2 regions of the Vibrio sp. D173a genome follow, and region 2 is predicted to be linked to the other one. Evidence: predicted binding sites of a transcription regulator. Region 2 holds the regulator's gene; the other holds the start of a gene.
The links. The regulator PurR, encoded in region 2, represses purine synthesis genes. The targets are predictions, from matches to a motif close to TNANGNAAACGTTTNCNTNA.

Region 1: the regulator PurR is predicted to act here: its motif matches at 10,776-10,795, upstream of KIV40_RS22310 (inosine/guanosine kinase).

Annotation. Positions count from the first base shown of each region.
Region 1 is NZ_JAHGAH010000253.1:2,648-14,595, reverse strand. Features, by position in the region: gene hisF (imidazole glycerol phosphate synthase subunit HisF) at 1-204, opposite strand, end outside; gene hisA (1-(5-phosphoribosyl)-5-[(5-phosphoribosylamino)methylideneamino]imidazole-4-carboxamide isomerase) at 186-923, opposite strand; gene hisH (imidazole glycerol phosphate synthase subunit HisH) at 936-1,550, opposite strand; gene hisB (bifunctional histidinol-phosphatase/imidazoleglycerol-phosphate dehydratase HisB) at 1,577-2,650, opposite strand; gene hisC (histidinol-phosphate transaminase) at 2,728-3,768, opposite strand; gene hisD (histidinol dehydrogenase) at 3,781-5,091, opposite strand; gene hisG (ATP phosphoribosyltransferase) at 5,097-5,993, opposite strand; His leader region at 6,048-6,185, opposite strand; gene tet(35) (tetracycline efflux Na+/H+ antiporter family transporter Tet(35)) at 6,367-7,968, opposite strand; lysine riboswitch at 8,078-8,258, opposite strand; gene KIV40_RS22315 (H-NS family nucleoid-associated regulatory protein) at 8,860-9,267, shown strand; gene KIV40_RS22310 (inosine/guanosine kinase) at 9,396-10,700, opposite strand; gene KIV40_RS22305 (hypothetical protein) at 10,817-11,086, opposite strand; gene mnmA (tRNA 2-thiouridine(34) synthase MnmA) at 11,277-11,948, shown strand, end outside.
Region 2 is NZ_JAHGAH010000118.1:52,636-64,583, reverse strand. Features, by position in the region: gene torR (two-component system response regulator TorR) at 1-601, opposite strand, end outside; gene torD (molecular chaperone TorD) at 834-1,481, shown strand; gene purR (HTH-type transcriptional repressor PurR) at 1,925-2,929, shown strand; cyclic di-GMP riboswitch class I at 3,209-3,298, shown strand; gene KIV40_RS13395 (TfoX/Sxy family DNA transformation protein) at 3,415-4,005, shown strand; gene KIV40_RS13390 (TVP38/TMEM64 family protein) at 4,125-4,814, shown strand; gene KIV40_RS13385 (putative signal transducing protein) at 4,814-5,131, shown strand; gene KIV40_RS13380 (alpha/beta fold hydrolase) at 5,169-5,972, opposite strand; gene glgA (glycogen synthase GlgA) at 6,096-7,553, opposite strand; gene glgC (glucose-1-phosphate adenylyltransferase) at 7,543-8,760, opposite strand; gene topA (type I DNA topoisomerase) at 9,295-11,925, opposite strand.

The DNA.
Region 1 (11,948 bases), on a different contig from region 2:
GCGAGCGACCCAACTTTTATCGACGACACGACCATCACTTGAAGCGGTAATATCGTAGAACACAAGCTCGTCAGCGCCTTCTTCAGCATAACGCTGCGCCAGTGGAACGATGTCGCCAATGATCTCGTGATTACGGAACTGCACGCCCTTCACTACTTGTCCATCACGAACATCAAGACATGGAATTATTCGCTTTGCCAACATGCAAATGCCTCCTCTGCTGTGAACTTACCATCTAACAGCGCACGACCAACAATTACACCAGCCACACCGCTGCCTTTTAGCGCTTCGATATCTGCTAATGAGCCAATGCCACCTGAAGATTGAAACTGCACTTGTGGATACTGTTTGCATAGGTCAACGTAAAGCTCAACGTTTGATCCCTCTAGCGTACCGTCACGAGAAATGTCCGTACAAAGCACGTGCTGTAGACCGACCGTTAGGTAATCGTTGATTAGAGCTTCGATGGTCACGCCTGAATCTTCTTGCCAGCCAGAAATCGCTACTTTACGTGTGCCGTCTTGGTCGATGTTGATGTCTAACGCGAGAACGATTTTCTCTGCGCCGTATTTTTCCATCCAACCTTTCACAAGTTCTGGTTGTTTTACTGCTGTAGAGCCAACGACAACACGCTGCGCACCGGCTTCTAACAGATCAATCACGTCTTGCTCTGTACGCACACCACCACCGATTTGGATGTTCGCTGGCGTACTTGCTAATAGCTTTGAAATCAAATCTAGCTGACGTGCTGTCGTGTCTTTCGCGCCAGTTAAATCCACCAAGTGCAACCAGTTGGCACCTGCTTGGTGGTACAAGTTGAACTGCTCTGCTGGGTCGACTTTGTACTCGGTTACTTGGCCGTAATCACCTTGATAAAGGCGAACCACCTGTCCTTCAATTAAATCAATAGCTGGAATAATCACACTAAATCCCTTTTATAATTCTAAGAAGTTTTGAATAAGCTTCGCGCCCGCTTTTGAAGAACGCTCAGGGTGGAATTGCACACCGTAGTAGTTGCCGCTTTGTACTGCGGCTGTGAACGGGTTGCCGTATTCACACTCAGCAATCGTGTAATCCCCGACAGGCATTGCAAAGCTGTGTACAAAGTAGAAGTACTCACCTTCTTCAATACCTTTGAACAGTGGGTTACCTGCTTTTGCAGACACCGTGTTCCAGCCCATATGCGGCAACGGTAAGTCGCCAGTCTGTAGCAACTTCACTTCACCGTCACAAAGTCCAAGACACTCGACTAACTCGTCGGCTTTCTGGCCTTTTTCTTGAGACACTTTGCCCAACAGTTGCATGCCTAAACAGATACCTAGTAGCGGCTTCTCTACCTGTTTTACCAAGCTGATTAGGTCACGCTCTTCTAGGTTTTTCATCGCTTCACTAGCGGTTCCCACGCCCGGTAGGAATAGCTTGTCAGCCGCCAATACAACTTGTGGATCTTTTGAAATCGTTACGTCATAACCTAGGCGTTCAATAGAAAACTTCACCGAAGAGACGTTGGCACAGCCAGTATCGATAATGACAACTTTCTGTTCTGTCACTGTTTTTCTCCTTGCTAACGTTAGCCTTAAAGTACGCCTTTACTACTAGGTAGCTCAGTGCCTTCTACTTTGATTGCTTGGCGCAGAGTGCGACCAAACGCTTTAAATAGGCTCTCAATGATGTGGTGATCATTGTTACCCGCAGAAGAAAGGTGCAGCGTACATGCTAAAGTGTCAGTCAGAGAGCGGAAGAAGTGAACCACCATCTCTGTTGAAAGGTCACCCACTTGCTCACGGCTAAATTGCGCGTCGAACTTAAGGTAAGGACGACCTGATAGGTCCAGTGCACATTGTGCCAAGCACTCATCCATTGGCAGGCTGAAGCCAAAGCGACCAATACCACGTTTGTCACCCAGTGCTTCTTTCAACGCCTGACCCAAAGCAAGAGCGGTATCTTCTACCGTGTGGTGATCATCAATGTGCAGGTCACCTTCCACTTTGCACACCATCTGGAATCCGCCGTGCGTCGCGATTTGATCCAACATGTGGTCGAAGAAACCAAGACCTGTAGAGATGTCATTGCCGCCTTGTTCATCAAGGTTCACCGCAACTTTGATGTCTGTTTCTTTTGTAGTACGAATCACTTCAGCAACGCGTGCCTTCACCGTTAGATCTTTCAAGATCTGTTTCCAACCCATGGTTTCTGGATTGTATTGAATGCCACGAATTGCCATATTTTCTGCAAGCTGAAGATCAGTTTGACGGTCGCCAATCACAACGGAGTTTTGAAAATCAACTTTGCCACCTTGAAGGTACTCTTTTACCAAGCCCAATTTAGGCTTACGGCAAGAGCAGTTATCTTCATCGAAGTGAGGACAAATCAGCACGTCATCAAACTTCACACCTTGAGATTCAAAGATCTCCATCATCATGTTGTGTGGTGCATCAAAATCTTCTTGTGGGTAGCTGTCGGTCCCCAAACCATCTTGGTTCGTGACCATCACTAGGCGGTATCCTGCATCCTGCAACGACAACAGGCTTGGGATAACAAATGGCTCTAGTTTTAGCTTATCTAAACGGTCTACTTGAAAATCAACTGGCGGCTCAACAATTAAGGTGCCATCACGGTCGATAAAAAGGATTTTTTGTTGTTTGCTCACTCGAACTTCCTTATTGCTATATTGCTATTCTTTTGGCGCTCCCGCTATTGAGCAAGAGCGATAAATTTTTTCTCTACTTATCCGTAGTAGTTTCTAATAAATCCAAGTGTTTTTTCGCACTCGTCACGGTTACCCACACTGATACGTACGCAGTTCTCAATTGGCGAGTTACGTAAAATAATCCCCGTCTCCCAAGCGGCTTTGAAAAGCCCATCGCCATCTGGGAATTTCACCAATAGGTAGTTCCCCCACCCTTCAAACACTTCCAAACCCGGAATCATTGAAAGACCAACTTGCAAGTAGGCACGGTTTACATTCAGATCGAGAACTTGGAACTTCGCTCTTGCTAAGCCAGCTTCCGAAAGCGCCTGAGTCGCAATTTCTGCTACTGGCACCGGTACTGGATATGGTGCGATAACTTTAAGAAGTACATTAATCAGCTCTTCGTTCGCAAGCGTAAATCCACAACGCAGACCAGCAAGCGCAAAAGCTTTCGACAGAGTACGCAAAATCGCAAGATTCGGATATTGCGCCAGTAAATCTACCGTTGATGCTTCAGGGCAAAAATCAATGTACGCTTCATCCATCACCACGATTGCTCGGTCTTTTGTCATCTCAAGCAGAGAGACAATATCTTCACGCTTAACTAAGTTACCTGTCGGGTTGTTTGGCGAACATACAAAAACTAGTTTCACGTTATCCAGGTTAGCTTCGATACCTGCAAGGTCTAGTTGCCAATCTGACGTTAGCGGCACGGTTTTTCGCTCAACACCGATGGTTTCTGCACTGATGGCATACATACCGTAAGTTGGTGGGCAGTAAAGAATCGCATCTTCACCCGGCTCACAGAATGCACGAATCAGTAGCTCAATACCTTCATCTGCACCGCGAGAAGTCAGCGTTTGTTCTGGTTTCACACCCGCATAGGCTGCATAAGCGGAAATCAATTCTTTTGGCTGACATTCGCTGTAACGATTGAGACGAGCGAAGTCTGTTTTGTATTCATTATTGAATGGCGATTCGTTAGCATTTAGCCATACGTCACCGGTACCACCAATTCGGCGAGCCGACAAATAAGGGGTAAGTTGTTGGACTTGTTTACGCGCTAGCTTTTCCATCTCATTGTCCTCTTACTTAGCGGCCAGTTTTTCTACACGGGTTAATTTCTCAGTACGAATTGTCACTGCACGTTTGTGTGCATCCAAGCCTTCCGCTTCAGCCATTGTGACCACTGTAGGGGCAAGGTTCTTTAGGCCATCAGCAGATAGCTCTTGAATCGTCATACGCTTAGAGAAATCCGCCAAGCCTAAGCTTGAATAAGTACGTGTGTAACCGTAAGTAGGAAGAACGTGGTTAGTGCCCGATGCGTAGTCACCTGCTGATTCAGGCGACCAATCACCAAGGAAAATAGAACCTGCGTTGTTTAATAGAGGCAGAAGCTCGCGTGGGTTCTTAGTCTGAACAATTAAGTGCTCAGGACCGTAGTAGTTCGAGATGGAAACCGATTGAGTCAGAGACTCGGCGATAATAATCAAGCTTGAAGCTAATGCTTGCTCGGCAATATCCGCACGTGACAGTTCTTTAAGTTGGCGTTGAACTGCGTCCGTCACTTGATCCGCAATCACAGGTGAAGGTGTCACAAGTACTACTTGAGAATCAGGACCGTGCTCTGCTTGGCTCAAAAGATCCGCAGCAATAAAGTCTGCATCTGCGGTTTCATCGGCAATCACAAGCACTTCTGATGGACCTGCAGGCATATCAATCGCTGCGCCACGGAAATCATTACTCACCTGTCGTTTTGCTTCGGTCACATAAGCGTTGCCCGGACCAAAGATCTTATCGACTTTCGATACAGTCTCGGTGCCATAAGCCATCGCAGCGACGGCTTGACCACCGCCAACGTTGTACACTTCATCAATACCACACAGTTTTGCTACATAAAGGATCTCGTCAGCAATTGGCGGTGGAGAACAAAGCACCACTTTACGACAGCCTGCAATCTTTGCAGGAACACCAAGCATCAAAACAGTCGATGGCAATGGCGCACTGCCACCGGGAATGTACAAACCCACTTTTTGAATTGGGCGCGTTACTTGCTCACAAAGTACACCCGGTTGAGTTTCTACTTTGATTGGCTGTGGCTTTTGTGCTTTGTGAAACTTAGTGATGTTTTCATACGCTTGCTCTAATGCGCTTTTCATCTTTTCAGAAAGACGCGCTGATGCCTCATCGATTTCTTGAGCAGAAACAAGAATGGATTCAGGTTTCACACGGTCAAACTTCTCAGTCAGCTCCAATAATGCGGCATCACCTTCTTTGCGAACTTTTGCGATTACTTCTGAAACCGCGGCAGTGATATTCGCACCTTCTGTAATTGCAGGACGTTCTAGGATTGAGTCTTGCTGCGTTTCACTTAGCGATTGCCATACGACGGTTCTCATTGCGATTACTCCATCATTTTTTCAATTGGTAGTACTAGAATTGAGCTCGCACCCAGTTCTTTTAGCTGTTCCATAGTTTCCCAGAACAGGTTTTCAGTACTTACCAAATGAACCGCAACTTTTTGCTTGTCAGCAGACAGAGGTAATACTGTTGGGTCTTCTGCGCCAGGAAGCAATGCTTTGATTTGGTCTAGCTTCTCAGCTGGTGCGTGTAACATGATGTACTTAGACTCTTTCGCTTGCTGTACGCCTTGCATACGAGTTAACAGCTTTTCGATTAGCGCCACTTTGTCTGCGTCGAACTCACCGATGCGTTGAATCAGCGTCGCTTTTGATTTGAAGATAATTTCAGCTTCTTTAAGGCCGTTCGCTTCCAGCGTTGCGCCAGTAGAAACCAAGTCAGCGATGGCATCAGCAAGACTCGCGCGAGGGGCAACTTCTACAGAGCCTGTCAGCATACATGTTGAGAATGGAACGCCCACTTCATCCATGTAAGCTTTTAGCAGTTGTGGGTATGTCGTAGCGATACGTTTGCCAGCTAGGTCTTGAGGGCCGTTGTACTCTTCGTCTTTGTCGATTGCGATAGATAAACGGCAACCACCGAAATCAAGACGACGAAGTTGAACAAATTCATACGGTTCACCCAAAGCTTTACGATCTAGACGAACTTCTTCCAGTTCATTTTCACCGATAAAGCCAAGGTCTACAACGCCATCCATAATTAGACCAGGAATATCGTCGTCACGAACCAAAAGTAAATCAATTGGCATATTTTCAGAATGAACAACTAAGCGCTCACCCATCACGTTGAATTTCACGCCGCATTTTTTAAGTAGAGCTTGGCTCTCTTTGCTAAGACGACCTTTTTTCTGAATTGCAATTCTTAAGCGTTGTGTTTGCATTGCTTTATCCCTGTGCCAGATTCGGTAATTTAAATATTTTATAAACCAGTAAAGCTAAAAAACCCTCGAGAGATTTTGGTCTCCCGAGGGTTTGAAATCTGTTTTTACTTTGATTTTCACCTCCGGGAGTATCCTATCTCCCGGGTATGCGTACATCTCCCGAAAGACTATATTGGGTGATGATGGTGATGAATGTTCATTACAAAATTACGCATACTTATTTCAAGGCTCTTCTCATTTGCTTTGTTAGTAACCACACTAACCAAGCTGATTACTTTTTTCAACCCTTAATTTTAAAAAAAATCGAATTGTATAATACAAATAAAAAAGGAGGCCGAAGCCTCCTATAAATTTACTTTTTTAATTCAGTGAATTACGCACTCTGACAAGATGCCATTTTTGACTTTGAAAGCCATGACAAAATAGCGCAAACGATAACGAATGTAATCGACGCTGCGATGAAAGAGAACGCAATTGAAGCTGTCATACCAAGAGCAATAAAGCCCACGCATGAAACAAGCGCGACTGATAATGCATAAGGTAACTGTGTTGATACGTGATCGATGTGGTTACAGCGTGCACCTGTTGACGACAGAATCGTTGTATCTGAAATTGGTGAACAGTGGTCACCAAATACTGCACCAGCTAGAACAGCACTTAGCATTGGTAGCATTAGTGCCACGTCTGTTGCGCCAGCCATGTCTCCCGCGATTGGAAGCATGATACCGAACGTACCCCATGACGTACCCGTAGAGAACGCCATTAGGCCAGACAGCAAGAACAGGATAACTGGTAGCCAGTGTGGGTTGATGTTGCCTTGCGCCATTGTAGATAGGTAAGAACCCGTCTTCATGTCACCGATAACTGAACCAATAGTCCAAGCGAAAACAAGGATAAGGATTGCACCAAACATTGACTTAGCACCAATCCAAAGCGTGCGTGCAATCTCAACCATTGGTAGACCTTGCTTAATAACAGTGAACAACGCAACTGCTAGACCAAGTAAACTACCGTAGATTAGAGAAGTACCAACATCCGTGTTTTCAAATGCACCCAACAGCGCAAATTCTTTACCATCTGCTGCTAGCGCTTGACCACCGGTGTAAAGCATTGAAGCAATAGTCGCCACAATAAGCGTTACGATAGGAAGAATTAGGTCAGAAACCTTACCTTTCTCGCTTTCACGAATATCTAGCTCTTCGTTTAAGTCGTGTGCTTCTTGTGAGTCGTTCTCTTTATCTTTATCAAAACCACGGCCTTGAGACGCTGCGATTTCATGTTCACGCATCTTACCGATATCCAGACCAAACCACGCCACTGCAAATACCATTAGTAGAGCAAATACTGCGTAGAAGTTCATAGGAATAAGACGAACGTAAGCACCAAGCGCCGAGTATTCAGTGATGCCGTGTGACACCAAGATACCACCGATGATGGTAATGATGTACGCACCCCAACTAGAAGCTGGCATAATCACACACATTGGTGCAGCGGTTGAGTCAAGGATGTACGCAAGCTTGGCGCGAGAGACGTAGAAACGGTCAGTCACTGGGCGAGAGATCGCACCGACGGCAAGACTATTAAAGTAATCGTCGACAAAAATGAATACGCCAAGGAAGGCTGCAAGAAGTTTAGAGCCGCGTTTACTTTTTACTCGTGTTTGCGCCCATTCAGCGAAAGCGCGAGTACCACCAGAAAGTGTTAACAGTGCTGTTGTCATACCCAAAAGGATTAGGAAGCCAACAATGCTCATGTTCCAAGTATTAATACCACCGTCTTCAATAAAGACAGAAGAAACTTGAGAGCTAACATAACCTACCGTGTTACCGATAGACCAATCGTTAAGTAGCACCGCACCCAGTACGATACCAACACCAAGAGAAACTAAAACACGTCGAGTTAGAATCGCCAGCGTCAGTGCGACAATAGGCGGTAATAACGAAACAGGAGAATGTGCAAAATCTATTAAATTCATGATCTTCAAAAACCAAAGTTTGGCTAGAGATCTACTGCAGACAAGTCACGTAGCATACGGCACGTGCTCATGTTGAACTTAGCGACAGGGAAGCGAACACTCCACCCAACCCTACAGTAGCGCTCCATAGTTTGATGTAAATATACTATGGCAGTGTTGTTCCTTTCAGAGACAACCCCAGCAAGTGGCTTCGATAGGCCACCTACTTCGGCAATCATCGCCTTCCACTATTATTCATTGGCATCACCCCAATAATAGCTACTCTTCGAGACTGCACCTCTACGGCAATAACAAACATTTAACTGTTAATCGTACAAATTAACAACAATTTGTCTGCAATATTGCATCAGGTGACAGCCATTGTACTCATGAGGCCTACCAATGCAACACATCAAACTAAATTAAATGAATAAATAATCGCACTTTCGATTTATAAATGGAATGTGATCAACTCATACATTACGCAACTGCAATCACTTCTATGTTGTCGTTTATGAAACTTTATTACTACTATTAAATTCGTCATAGTTTTACGTGTAACAATAAATGAAAAAAATATGACGACAACAACATTCACAATCTCACCCTTCTCTGTCAGAAAAAGAGAAATTAAATTCAAGCGATAAATAAACATGAAGGTGATCGAGAAAAAGATGGTATCTATAAAGAGAAAAGTGTTGGAAATGACTAATTAGATTTCAAATTGATTAATTAATATTGTTTCCTCCCCAAAAAACTAAAGAAATTTAATCTAAATCATGAATTAGCATTTGCACATATGAGAAAGATAAAGTTAAATATAAGGACACTAATTTTTAAATCTAGATTCGCATTTTATTTATCGTCTCGATAAGCAATGTAGAAACTTTTAACCTATTAATAGGAATCGTTATGTCTGAGCTGACTAAAACACTTCTAAATATCCGTAGCCTCCGTGCATTTTCTCGTGAGCTAACTCTAGAGCAATTGGAAGAAGCTCTAGATAAACTAACTATCGTTGTTGAAGAGCGTAAAGAAGCAGAAGAAGCAGACCGCGCAGCACAAGCTGAGCAAGAAGCGAAACTAGCAGCTATCGCAGAAAAAATCGCTCAAGACGGTATCGACGTTGAAGCGCTAATTAGTGCACTTGCTGGTGAAACAAAAACTAAAGCAAAATCTAAGCGTGCTCCTCGCCCTGCTAAGTACAAATATACTGATACTAACGGCGAAGAAAAAACTTGGACTGGTCAAGGTCGTACACCTTCTGCAATCCAAGAGCAACTTGATGCAGGTAAATCTCTAGACGATTTCCTAATCTAATAATAGATTTATAAAATTTAAAAAGATTCCCTAGCGGAACCTTTTTATTTATAAATAGATACAAAAATGGCGCATTCAAAATGCGCCATTTTTCGTATGTGATAGGTTGGCTAATTCAACATAATAAATTAACGTTCCCAGTATGCTTCTTCCAAGCTATCTTCACGCTCAGGAAGGCCACGAGATAAACGTGGAGAATGCTGTACTAGAACCTCATAACTCGCACGGTTTGCATATTTACAAACTTGAGAGAATGAAGAGTAAGTTAAATACTCATTATTGTGCTTGCTTGAGTTAGGCACATTTTCTTTGTGGTATTTATTTGCAGCCATATCGTGAAGAACCGCAGACAATGCTGCATCACCAGCACCATTGGTGTTCTTAATCTTTTCAGGGCCCCCCATGTAAGGCGAGATGTGCGAATATATTTTAATTGCGTTTTCACATGAGTCTTTCTTCGCTGGTCGGCTAAATTCGTAACGGTTGAATTCCGCAATAGAGCCAGGAAGCAAAGGTAATGACGTTTCACGCTTAGCGCTGTCTTCAGTGTAACCTGCCATAAATAGACCAACAGGGCCTGCTGTACAGAGCACTAGGTCAGCCCATTCAAGCGTTTTATCTGAGGCAGCTAATGGGTCAGATTCACCCGTTAACGCTTCTGCTTCATCTTCGTTCATTGCTACAACAGATACGTTGTCGCGAATAAACTCTTGCCAGAATGTTGGATCGTCTTGAATAACGAATTTAGTACCTAGTGTTAATACCACTGGTACATCGTGTTTCTTCGCGTATTCAATAGCACGCATCGTTGCTTCAGGCATTGGATCGCCTTCTTTACAACGAACTAGGTACGCAGTAAGAACCAGAGCAGATGCACTCTTGAAGATTTTCTCAGGGATATTGTCTGGGCGAAGTTGGTTCATTTGGCCTTCGCTGATTGCGAAAGTACGTTCACCATCTTCAGTAATAAGAGCGAAACAACGACCAATTGCACCATCAACGCCTTGTAGGTAGTTCAGGTCCATACGACTAGATGTGTTACATAGGTAACGGTAACCGTAGCTGCCGATTTTGATATCTTGGCTCATTACACCTAAAAGCGTCGAACGGTCATCTGCCAATACTGAGTAGTTATGTAGCGTGTTACCGATCGTACCACCTGCATACTCGTTAGTAATTAGGCAGTCTTCTTTTAATTGTTGGTAAAGTGCTTCAGCTGTCGCATCATCGATTACCAATGAGTGTCCTTTACTCAAACCGTACTTTTCAATCACTTCCGTTGTCACTTTCGCTTCAATATCAACCAGCGTTTGATCAATGCCGATGATATGAGTGCGCGTCATCTTCTTGCTTTCTTGTGCTTGGCTCACTAATGGGTCGCGAGCATGAACAGGAAAATAGTGCTTGGATTTGCGTTGTCCAGGAAATTTCATATTGTTAGTCTGAGTAAGGGATGAAAAGGAGAACGGATTCTATACCGCTGACAATAAAGCAGCAATAAAAGCGAGTATAGCAAACGTTTGCACCCTGCTTTTTATTTTCTAACGCTCTATTCGCCTTCCATGAAACCTAAATCTGGCAGCTGTTCGAGGTGTTCGGTATAGCGTTTTAGATTGAACTCACCACCATTTTTCATTACGTCAAAAATCTCAATCGACATCGCGCAAGCCATCATTGCAACGGCATCTTCACGTGGCGTACCTGTCATCATTAGTCGCATTAAGGTTTCTTTTACTTTTATCGGGTTGCCATCTTCGAGCTGGTTTTCAACAATTTCAATCAACTCAGCTTCTTGCATAAATTGGTTTTCTTCGGTCATTTGATATTTCCTCTTGGATTTTTGCCAACTATGCCATATATAACCCTTCTATACTTATCGAATTCTCACACACGGTTTGTTTTCGGTGAAATTTACATCAAAATCGAAGTGTGATTTCGATCTCGGATCTGTCCCCGGTCAGTGGATTCTGGTAGAATCTGCGTCCCGTTAATTTTAGTGGTGTTTAGTAATGTCTGATAACAGCCAAAAGAAAGTCATCGTCGGTATGTCCGGCGGCGTTGATTCATCTGTTTCTGCGTATCTTCTAAAGCAACAAGGCTACCAAGTAGAAGGCCTGTTCATGAAGAACTGGGAAGAAGATGACAACGAAGAATATTGCACAGCAGCAGAAGATCTTGCTGATGCTCAGGCAGTATGTGACAAGCTAGGCATTCACCTACACACCATCAACTTTGCTGCTGAATACTGGGATAACGTATTTGAGTACTTCCTTGCTGAATACAAAGCAGGCCGTACACCAAACCCAGACATTCTTTGTAACAAAGAAATCAAGTTCAAAGCATTCCTAGAATTCGCTGATGAAGTGCTTGACGCTGATTACATTGCAATGGGTCACTACGTGCGTCGCTCTTTCCCAGAGAACGCTGAAAAGCCACAGATGCTTCGTGGCCTAGACAGCAATAAAGACCAGAGCTACTTCCTGTACACATTAAGCAACGAGCAAATTGCACGTAGCCTATTCCCTGTCGGTGATTTAGAGAAGCCAGAAGTACGCCGCATCGCAGAAGAGCAAGATCTGATCACAGCGAAGAAGAAAGACTCTACGGGTATTTGTTTCATCGGTGAGCGTAAGTTTACGGAATTCCTAGGTCGCTACCTTCCAGCTCAACCAGGCAACATC
Region 2 (11,948 bases):
GATCGTTTGGCGCATCCACTCGGTGGCTGATCATATTCAAAATGCGCTCACGGCTAAGTACCTGATTTGGGTACGAAGACAGTGCAACTAATAGCTCATATTCTGCTTTCGTTAGTTTCACTGGCTCACCATTACGGCTTAGAGCACGACGTTGAATATCAAACGTCCACTCACCGAAGCGCACAATGTGTTCTTCATTAGTGTCGCTGGCTGCTTTTTGAGAACCGTTGCGAGCCGCAGAAATGCGCCATAACAAGTTCTTAACGCGAACTAGTAATTCCCTTAGTTCAAAAGGCTTTGTCACATAATCGTCTGCGCCCATTTCTAGGCCAACGATTTTGTCAATGCTATCCGTGCGTCCTGTCACTAATATGATGCCGATATCTGATTGGCTGCGTAATTCACGCGTAAGCATCAGGCCGTCTTCGCCAGGCAAGTTAATATCCAGCATAATTAAATCTACATCGCCACCTTGCAGCACTTCACGCATCTCTGCGCCACTTTCTGCTTCACTGACTTTGTAGCCTTCTTTTTGGAAATAGCCCGCAAGCTTACTACGAGTTACAACATCATCTTCTACGACTAATACGTGATAGCTCATTTACACCACTTTCTGTCTTTTTATTATCCAAGACGTATTCTATTCATAACTAGTAACATTTCTAGTCGTAGAACCATTAAAATGCAAGATTTTGCGATTTTATTGATTCAAAGCAAGCTTATTTACGGCTATACATAACTACGAATATTTTCCCACAAAGCATAACAATTATAGTTACTGCTATTCATCTTAATTGTTTACACTTAAGGGAGAATCATTCAGGAGCAAAAAAATGCAAGAAGTGAAAGCTTTTAACGAAAAACGCGCCGAGATCTATTGGTGGTTTTCTAGCCTGTTCGCAAAAGAGCTGACAGAAAACGAATTGGAAACCTACCACAGTGTTGAAATTCGAAGCTTTTTAGTCGGCCTTGGTGAAAATGAATCACTGAAACCAGCCGTTGATACCCTTGTTGATGCACTCAACCGCCTACAAGATCGTGAAGACGCTCAGCTAGAATTAGCTGCAGACTTCTGCGAACTTTTCCTTAAAACAGAAAAACACGGCGCACTGCCTTACGCCTCTATGTATATCGGTAAATCTGGCCTGCTAAATGATAAACCAGCAGAAGAGATGGAAAAGCTGATGGCTGATTTTGGCGTGCAGGTAGACGAAAACCTTAAAGAACCAGCCGACCATTTAGCGGTAGAGCTGGATTTCTTAGGCAACATGATCATTCGCTCAAACGAACTAGAGCAAGAAAAGCATATGGAAGAAGCGTTCGAGAAACAGAACGAATTCATCCAGCAGCACCTTATGACTTGGTTGCCTCAGTTTGCTGCTAAATGTAAGCAATTCGATGAATTTGGCTTCTATGTTAGCGTTGCGCAACTATTAATTGCATTCTGTAAACTGGACAGCACCTACCTTCTTGGTGAATAATTGCCGCCTATTTTAGGGAGCCTGCTATTTAGGCTCCCTATTTTATTCGTTTATTTTTAATCTGGCTCATAGAAACCCAACAAATTTAGCCGTTAAAATGTGACCTCAAAGGCACAAAACAACCGCTGAAAATATTGCCAGCCTGCCCACATCAGTCTAAAATGTGAGCGCAAACGATTAAATATGATTTATATGTAAACCGCTGAAATATAGCGGTTTTTGTGTTTTCTTAACATGATTGCTGACCTATTTCTCATTTATGTAAGACAGGAATAGGCGTTTCAGCAACAAATGTTGCTACAAACCTTTTTATACCGATTTCGGAACAACCGCTGCCAAATATCTCAGCAATGCCCTTTCTGCAGTTGCTCGGTTTGCGCAAGACCCTAAGCATATGGTTGTCTTCACTACGGTATTCAGTAGCTCGATACAGGACATCATTTATGGCCACTATTAAAGACGTTGCTCGCTTAGCCGGCGTTTCTACCACAACAGTTTCGCACGTAATTAACAAAACTCGCTTTGTTGCAGAGACCACTCAAGAAAAAGTAATGAAAGCAGTGGATGAGCTCAATTACGCGCCAAGTGCTGTTGCTCGTAGTTTGAAATGCAACTCTACTCGTACTATCGGTATGTTAGTTACTCAATCAACCAACCTATTCTTCTCTGAAGTGATCGATGGTGTTGAAAGCTACTGTTACCGTCAAGGTTACACACTAATCTTATGTAACACTGGTGGTATCTACGAGAAACAACGTGACTACATCCGCATGCTTGCAGAGAAACGCGTAGACGGCATCCTAGTAATGTGTTCTGACCTTACGGAAGAGCTAAAAGAGATGCTTGATCGCCATTCAGACATTCCTAAAGTGGTAATGGACTGGGGCCCAGAAAGCTCACAAGCAGATAAGATCATTGATAACTCAGAAGAAGGCGGTTACATCGCGACGAAATACCTGATCGACAACGGTCATACTGACATCGCATGTTTGAGCGGCCACTTTGAAAAGGCGGCGTGCCAAGAGCGTATCGCAGGCTACCGTCGTGCAATGGCTGAAGCAAATCTTGCAGTAAACGAAGATTGGGTTCTTGAAGGTAACTTCGAGTGTGATACAGCAGTACTTGCTGCAGACAACATCACTGCAATGGAAAAACGCCCAACTGCTGTATTCTGCTTTAACGACACAATGGCGTTAGGTTTGATGAGCCGTCTACAACAAAACGGCATCAAAGTACCAGATGACATATCCGTTATCGGCTACGACAACATTGAGCTTGCAGAGTACTTCTCACCGCCGCTAACGACGATCCACCAACCGAAACGTCGTGTGGGTAAAAACGCGTTTGAAATTCTACTAGAGCGCATCAAAGACAAAGAGCACGAAAAGCGTGTGTTTGAGATGCAGCCAGAGATCGTAGTTCGCAATACAGTTAAGAAATTGAACTAATTTCACCTCAGTTTTTATAAAGCGCTCTTCGGGGCGCTTTTTTATTGCGTAAAATAACTTTTTTGAAACATTCGACATCGCTTATACAATCAAAGGCTAAGATAAGTTGCTGTTTTAACTCACTTGTAGCCCATTTCCTACATCAAGCTTTAGTATGACAAGTAGACAGCCCAAAATATGAAACTAAACACATCAAAATAGCACTATCAACTGAACCAAGATCACACTTTGATGTTTGAAACGTGATGTTAATTCAATATACGAAGTATTCTCAAATGGTCACGCACAGGGCAAACCATTCGAAAGGGTGGGACGCAAAGCCTCCGGCCTGAACCATCGAATTAGATGGAAGGTAGCGGGGTTACCGATGGCAAATATGCATTAAGTGAGTTTACCCTTTAATGACATTGTGTCTGCATGCATTTGCTAATCTCTCGGACCTGATTTTTGGTGGCGTAATATTAATTACACCGAGATAACACACCATGGATAAACCGATACTCAAAGACTCAATGAAGCTGTTTGAGGCACTTGGTAATATCAAGTCGCGCTCAATGTTTGGCGGCTTCGGGCTCTTCGCTGATGAAACGATGTTTGCGCTAGTCGTAAACAACCAACTTCACATTCGAGCTGACCGACAAACATCTTCTGACTTCGAGACTCAAGGACTAAAACCGTACGTCTACAAGAAACGTGGTTTCCCAGTTGTTACGAAATACTATGCGATTTCTGATGATCTATGGGATTCAACCGATCGCTTGATTGAAGTTGCAAAGCAATCTCTAGAGACCGCTAAGCAAGAGAAAAAGCAACAAGCGAGCACCAAACCTAACCGATTGAAAGACCTTCCGAATCTTCGCCTAGCAACCGAACGCATGTTGAAGAAAGCAGGCATTGACTCTGTCGAGCAGCTAGAAGAAGAAGGTGCCTTAAACGCTTACAAAGCAATCCAAGATACGCATGCCTCAACGGTAAGCCTTGAGTTGTTGTGGGCGCTAGAGGGCGCAATCAACGGTACACATTGGAGCGTCGTACCTCAGTCTCGCCGAAAAGAATTGATGAGTGCTCTCCCGTAGCGCGTTCATATCAGTATGACATTGAGTAAAAGCCGCAGTTTTCACGCTGCGGTTTTTTTTTGAAATTTTTCTTATTCCATTCTGTCTTATTATTTAAGAAGCCAAACGGAGCAATTGATATGAATAAGAAACTGATTTTAGGACTGATCCTAGTCGCGACCATCCTCTTTCTAGGTGTAAATTTTGGTCAATACCTAACCCTAGAAAATGCAAAAGCACAACAAGAGGCGTTAAATAGCTTTATTGACCAAAACTTCATATACGCCGCCGCGACCTATTTCTTTGCTTATATCGCCATCACTGCGTTTTCGATTCCAGGCGCAGCTGTCGTTACCCTGCTCGGTGCTGCCTTGTTTGGTTTTTGGACTAGCTTATTGTTGGTTTCTTTTGCCAGCACCATCGGCGCTACGATTGCTTTCTTGAGTAGCCGTTACCTATTGAGAGAATGGGTACAAAGTAAGTTTGGGAGTAAACTGAGTGCGATTAACCAAGGCGTTGGAAAAGACGGTGCCTTTTACCTGTTTTCTCTGCGCTTGATTCCCGTCTTTCCGTTTTTCCTTATCAACTTATTGATGGGGTTAACACCGATGACCATTGCGCGTTTTTACTTAACCAGCCAAATCGGTATGCTGCCAGGCACTGCCGTGTACTTAAACGCTGGTACTCAGCTCGCCACCATCGATAGCCTATCAGGTATTGTGTCGCCGACCGTATTAGCGTCATTTGCGTTACTTGGTTTGTTCCCAATCATCGCAAAATGGGTTATGAATAAAGTTCGCCCTGCTCAAGTACAAAACGGAAACGCTTAATGAAAATATACGTCGCCAAGAATCCTGCTGAAGCTCATATCGTTTGCGAGCTTCTAAAAACCGAACAGATAGCTTGTGAAGTAAGAGGCGAGGGAATGTTTGGCTTGAAAGGCGAACTGCCATTTGGCGATGATACAGACCCGTATGTTTGGCTTTTACATCCAGAGCAAGAGTTGAAAGCGTCAGCCATTGTTGAAGATTATCGACAACAAGCGGACCGAACATATCAAGATTGGCAATGCCCACAATGTTCAGAACAAAATGAAGGTCAGTTTGGGGCATGCTGGCAATGTGGATATCAAATAGGGGAGCCATAATGGCTCCCCTACTCTTTGGGTCTGACTGAGAGCTCTATTAAGCCGCTAGACTTTGCTGCTTAATGAACTCGATAGAATGCTGGTTAAAGTCGTCTGGTCTTTCCACATTGCACACGTGTCCACAATCAGGAATTTCGCGCAAGACGCTGAGCTTGTGTACCGCAACCATCTCTTTGACAGGTTTAATGAACATATAATCTCTATCCCCCATCAAGTATAGGGTTGGGATTGGAAGCTCACGATCTTTAAAATATCGCATCAACGGGTTCACGTCCGCAGCCAAAATAAACCAACGTTTGAATTCTTTCTGGCACAGCTTCTTTGCTTCGCGAATAAATAGATGTCGCGATTCACGTTGGTTCTTCTGTGGCATCACAATGTAAGCAAATAACTTATACAGCCACATGTATGGCAGGATATGCTTACCGAGGTTGCCAAGTCTCACTAGGATTTGAGAGCGTGTATTCAAACGTGTCACCGCCCCGCCAAGAACCATAGAGCGTACGCGTTCTGAAGCCAGCTCGGCAAGGTTACGAACAATGATGGTCCCCAGAGACATACCGACAAAGTGCGCGGACTGAATCTTAAGGTGATCTAGGACTTTTAAAATATCTTGGGTGACTGCCGTAAAGGTATAACGGCTTGTCATCAACTCTTTAAGCAGTTGATTGGATTTTCCGTGTCCTCGAAGATCAATCAGCAATAAATTGAAGTGCTGCTTATAAGCCTTGATCTGTTTAAACCATATCGAAGAACTGCCACCAGCACCATGAACGAAAACGACCCACTCCTTACTAGTAGGGTGTAAATAGGTTTTGTGGAATAAAAGTGGCTGAGTCATGTATCAGTATGAAAAACATTCTTTGTGAACAGAAATAAATAAATCCTAACACACTCTATTAGGGCAAGAGTAATAAAGGCACCTAATCCGGTGCCTTTCGTTACACTTTCTAAAAATTTTGCGTCAATTTAACGCAGCTCTATACAATTGCAAATACTCTTCAGCCGCTTTGCGCCAACAAAAGTCTTTTTGCATAGCATGCAGTTGTACTCGCCTTACTTCGTTCACATTTTGTGCATACAGCAATAATGCTCGTAGCATGGTAAGCAGCAATCCTTGTGGCGTCGGTTCATAAAAAACAAAACCCGTTGCGTCTGTTGGATCAACGTCGTAGTCATTCACGCTATCTTTTAAGCCCCCGACCCCACGAACGATAGGCAAAGTGCCATAAGCCATGCTGTAGATTTGGTTCAAACCACAAGGTTCAAACTCAGAAGGCATTAAGAAGAAATCTGAGCCGGCCTCAACCAAGTGTGCGAGCTCGTTGTCATAAGCTTCAACAAAAACAAACTTATCCGAAAACTGTGCGGCAACATCTCGTAACTGCGCAGCCAGAATAGGATCGCCAGTACCAACCACAACAAGCTGAACATCGTGTTTTAGAAAATCAGCCAATGCCGGCAAGAGATAATGAACCCCTTTTTGCTGTGTCAGGCGGCACACCATACCAAACATGGCACAATCGGACGCTTCAAGACCCAGTTGTTCTTGCAGCGGCTTCTTACATGCGTTTTTACCACGAACCATACTTTGTCGATTCGCTTTGTAGTTTAGCGGTAAACTCGAATCGGTTTCTGGGTTCCAAGTGCCGTAATCGCAGCCATTAAGAATACCAACCAAATCTCCAGCACGTTGCTGAAATTCCCACGCCATACCATGGCTTCCCAGCTCAGTTTTAAGCTCTTCTGCATAAGTTGGGCTGACCGCATTGATTTTATCTGCGTTCATCACCCCCGCTTTAAGCATGGTGATGTGCGTAGCGCTTACCGCTGCGTCTGGTACATTTCGGGAATGAAACTCAGGAAGACACTGAACATCGTCATAGCTAAATACCCCTTTGAATACCGCATTATGGATAGAGATAACGCTGCGAGTATTAGCAAAGAAAGCGTCGTGACCGTAACGATGTTTTAGCAAGAATGGAACTAACCCAGTATGCCAGTCATTGGCATGTACAATATCTGGTTGAAAACCAAGCTTAGGTAACATATCAAGGCAAGCAGCGCTGAAAAAAGCAAAGCGCTCGCCGTTGTCGGTATAAGCCTGGTTATTTTCCGCATACATGGAAGGACGATTGAAATACGGAGGGCAATCAATCAGGTAAACTGGATTGTCGCCGAGCGTTAGCTTTAGGACACGGTAAGCGGTATGAGGCCAACTCGTTAGCTCTGTCTCAAGAACGGTTTCCGCCTCTGATAACTGCTCAATGCCGGTATAGGCTGGTATAGAAATTCGTACATCTTGCTGAAGATTTTGAAGGGCTTCCGGCAGTGCCTTGGCTACATCAGCCAAGCCACCACTCTTGATCAGTCCTTCGACTTCAGACGCTACAAACAGAACAGACAAATTGTTAGTAGCCAACACGTGCTCCTTTTGGAATTACAACAATGCCATCATCTGACACATGGTAGTGTTTCTTATCTTCTTGTAGATTTACACCAATTTGCGTGCCCGGTGCAATATCCGCATCTTTATCTACAATCACGCGGCGAAGTACACAACCTTCTCCAACTTTCACGTCACCAAGCAAAATACATTGGCTAATGTCACACGCAGAAGCGATGTTGCTGCGGAAGCCAAGTACCGATTTTTCGATACGGGAGCCGCGCACGTAGCTACCGTTACACACTAAGCTGTCGATGATCTGAACTCGACCATTGTCAGAGTCCGTAAATGTCGCAGGTGGCAATGGTGGGTAGTAAGTGTGCAGTGGCCATTTGCGGTTGTATAGCGAGAACGCTGCGTCTTTCTCAAGCAGGTCCATATGAGCTTGCCAGTACGCGTCAATCGTACCTACATCGCGCCAGTAAACTTCTTCTTTCTCACCTGTAATGCGGTTAGTACTGAAGTCGTAAACAAACACATCACCACGTGGGAACATCTTTGGAATGATGTCTTTACCGAAGTCGTGAGAAGAAGCTTCATTGTCCGCATCTTCAATCAGCTCAGCAAACAGCGTCTGAGCTTCAAATACGTAGTTCCCCATCGAAACCAGCGCATGTTCTGGGTCGCCAGGAATAGATTTCGGGTTTGCAGGTTTCTCTTCAAAGCCGATCATACGACCTTCGTTATCGACTTCAATAACACCAAATTGAGAAGCTTCAGATAACGGCATTCTAAGCGCTGAAACCGTTAGTGACGCCTCTTTCTCTTGGTGGAAAGCCAACATCTGTTTGATGTCCATTTTATAAATATGGTCTGAACCAAAGATACAAACTTGATCCGGTTCCGCCAATTCCATAAAACGTAGGTTTTGGTAAATAGCATCCGCTGTACCTTCATACCAACGCTTACCTGTACGCATTTGCGCAGGAATTGGGTCGATAAAACGGTCGGTAATACCGTTGATGTTCCAACCCTTTTTCAAGTGGTGGAATAGAGATTGAGATTTGAATTGAGTAAGAACGTAAATGCGCATGAGATCCGCATTCACAAAGTTATTCAGAGCGAAATCAATAAGTCGGTAGCTCCCGCCAAAAGGGACCGAAGGTTTACTGCGGGATTCCGTTAAAGGTCTCAAGCGAGAGCCTTCACCGCCAGCAAGAATCATTCCCAAAACACCAGCCATTCGTTGTTCTCCATATATAGTTATAGCTTGGAACTGGTACTCGCTTGATATGAGCAGAACTCGGGGAGTCAAGCGAATAGGTTAATACATTCGCACTGACAAGTTTCTTTGAACCCTCACAGCACGAACTAAAAAAGCTATTGCACATCCTCGTACGCCAGCACCTTAGTTATTCTTTATTTTTGGCGCTAAATAACAGCATACAGTTGCATTATTTGTGTAATAAGTTATCGGACTGGAACTAAATTACAATTTAAAATATGCCATTCCGTGTCATATACAGATGTTGCTTACTCAATACGGTATCTTGATCACACATCAGAGCGCAAACGATTACATTGTGAAAACAATTTACAAACCGATTAACTACACAAGTGCAGTTTTGCGACAGGATACGATGAAACTATGACCGTTCGATGAAAACAAAATGGAGAAAACTTGAAGGAAAAAGCATTGATGAAATGAATGATTTACAAAATAGCAGATAAAAAATAAGGCAGCGAATTCGCTGCCTTATCCATTTAAACCTGATGTTTAAGCTTTTGCTTTTTTGCGCTTATCTGTGATTTCCCACTTACCGTCAACAAACAACGCAGTCCAACCACTTGGTTTGCCATTGTCTTCAGTACGCACGTAGTTTTCTTTGCTCTTACGGCTAAAGCGAACCACTGCAGGGCGACCATCTGGATCCGCTGCTGGCGCTGTCGTTAGGTACTTAAACTTCTCCGGAAGACGTTCTTCGAAGCGAGCCAGTTCAGACACCAACGGAGCACGAGTTTCACGTGATTTAGGGAAGTTGCTTGCTGCCATAAATAGGCCAGAAGCACCATCACGCAGAACAAAGTAAGCGTCCGAGTTTTCACATGGCAGTTCAGGGAAATGAACTGGGTCTTCCTTCGGTGGCGCAACTTCGCCATTCTTCAGAATCTTACGAGTGTTCTTACACGTCTCACTCGTACAGTCCATGTATTTACCGAAGCGACCGTTTTTAAGCACCATGTCAGAACCACACTTGTCACACTCAACAACTGGGCCATCGTAGCCTTTCACTTTGAACTCGCCGTGTTCAACGATGTAGCCTTCACAGTTCGGGTTGTTACCACAAACGTGCATCTTACGCTTATCGTCGATCAGGTATGCATCCATCGCTGTTTCACAGATAGGACAACGCTTCTTCGCACGCAGTGCTGCAGTTTCCACATCTTCTTCTAGAACATTGATAATGCCATCTTCGTCACCTAAGTTAATCGTTGTCTTACAACGCTCTTTAGGTGGCAATGCGTAACCAGAACAGCCAAGGAACACACCGGTAGACGCAGTACGAATACCCATTGGACGACCACAAGTTGGACACTCAATATCTGTCATCACAATGTGATTCAGTTTCATGCCGCCTTCGTTTTCGTCCTGTTCCGCTTTCTCAAGATCGCCAGTGAAGTCTGTGAAGAAGTTGTCTAGAACATCTTTCCACATCACATCGCCTTCTGCGATTTGGTCAAGCTTCTGTTCCATACGAGCCGTGAAGTCGTAGTTCATTAGGTCGTTAAAGCTGTCATCTAGGCGGTCAGTAACGATCTCGCCCATCTTTTCTGCATAGAAACGACGCTGTTCAACTTTCACGTAACCGCGATCTTGGATCGTAGAGATGATTGAAGCGTAAGTTGAAGGACGGCCAATGCCGCGCTTCTCAAGCTCTTTAACCAATGCCGCTTCTGTAAAACGTGCAGGTGGCTTAGTAAAGTGCTGTTTAGGCTCTAATGACTCTAAGTCTAGCTTTTCGCCTAGCTGAACAGCTGGAAGAATCGTATCTTCGTTTTTACCCATTGGGCGTTGTACGCGAGTCCAACCGTCAAACTTAAGGATACGGCCTTTCGCTTTTAGCGTGTATTCTGCCGCTTTCACACTGATTGTTGTTGAATCGTATTCTGCTGGCGTCATTTGACAAGCAACGAACTGATTCCAGATCAATGAGTAAAGTTTGTGTGCGTCCGCATCAACACCTTGTAGATCTTCTGATTTCACAGAAACATCGGAAGGACGAATCGCTTCGTGCGCTTCTTGTGCGCCCTCTTTGCTACCGTATGTTAGCGGTTTAGCAGGAAGATACTTGTCACCATACTCAGAGCCGATGAATCCACGAACCGCATCTACAGCTTCCGCACTCAAGTTGGTAGAGTCGGTACGCATATAGGTGATGTAACCCGCTTCATACAAACGTTGAGCGAGCATCATTGTCTTCTTAACGCCGTAGCCAAGACGAGTGCTTGCCGCTTGTTGCAGTGTTGAAGTGATGTACGGTGCAGAAGGCTTACTCTTTGTTGGGCGGTCTTCACGCTTACAAACTTCGTAGCTCGCTTTTTCCAGTACCGAAAGCGCTGCTTTGGTCTCTGCCTCGTTGACTGGCTTAAACGCAACGCCATCTTTTTGTGCAACAAGCAATTTGAATGCGGTCTTGTCTTTGGTGTGCGTATTCGCGTTGATATCCCAGAACTCTTCTGGAATGAAAGCGTTGATTTCACGCTCACGCTCAACCAATAGCTTCACCGCTACTGATTGTACGCGACCTGCTGAAAGACCACGCGCAACTTTCTTCCATAGCAATGGAGAAACCATGAAACCTACTACTCGGTCCATGAATCGACGTGCTTGCTGTGCGTTAACACCGTCCATGTTTAGCTCGCCAGGTGTCTGGAAAGCTTGTTGGATAGCATTCTTAGTGATCTCGTTAAACACTACGCGCTTGTATCGCTCTTCATCGCCACCGATGATCTCACGAAGGTGCCATGCGATTGCTTCCCCCTCGCGGTCCAAATCGGTTGCGAGGTAAACGTAATCAGCGTCTTTGGCTAATTTTTGCAGTTCGCTTACGACTTTTTCTTTGCCTGGAAGGATTTGGTAATTCGCATCCCAGTCATGATATGGGTTAATCCCCATTTTTTTGATTAGCGCTTTGCGGTCTTTTTCTTTTTTGACACGCGCTTTCTCTTCAGGGCTCATTCCTTTTGTAGAAATGGCAGCGGCTTTTTTCTCACCAGTGCTTTGACCGGCCGTAGGCAGATCACGCACGTGACCAACACTAGACTTAACAATAAAGTCTTTACCAAGATATTTATTTATCGTCTTAGCCTTGGCTGGTGACTCCACTATAACGAGCGATTTACCCATAACTGACTCTAACGTCCTTCATA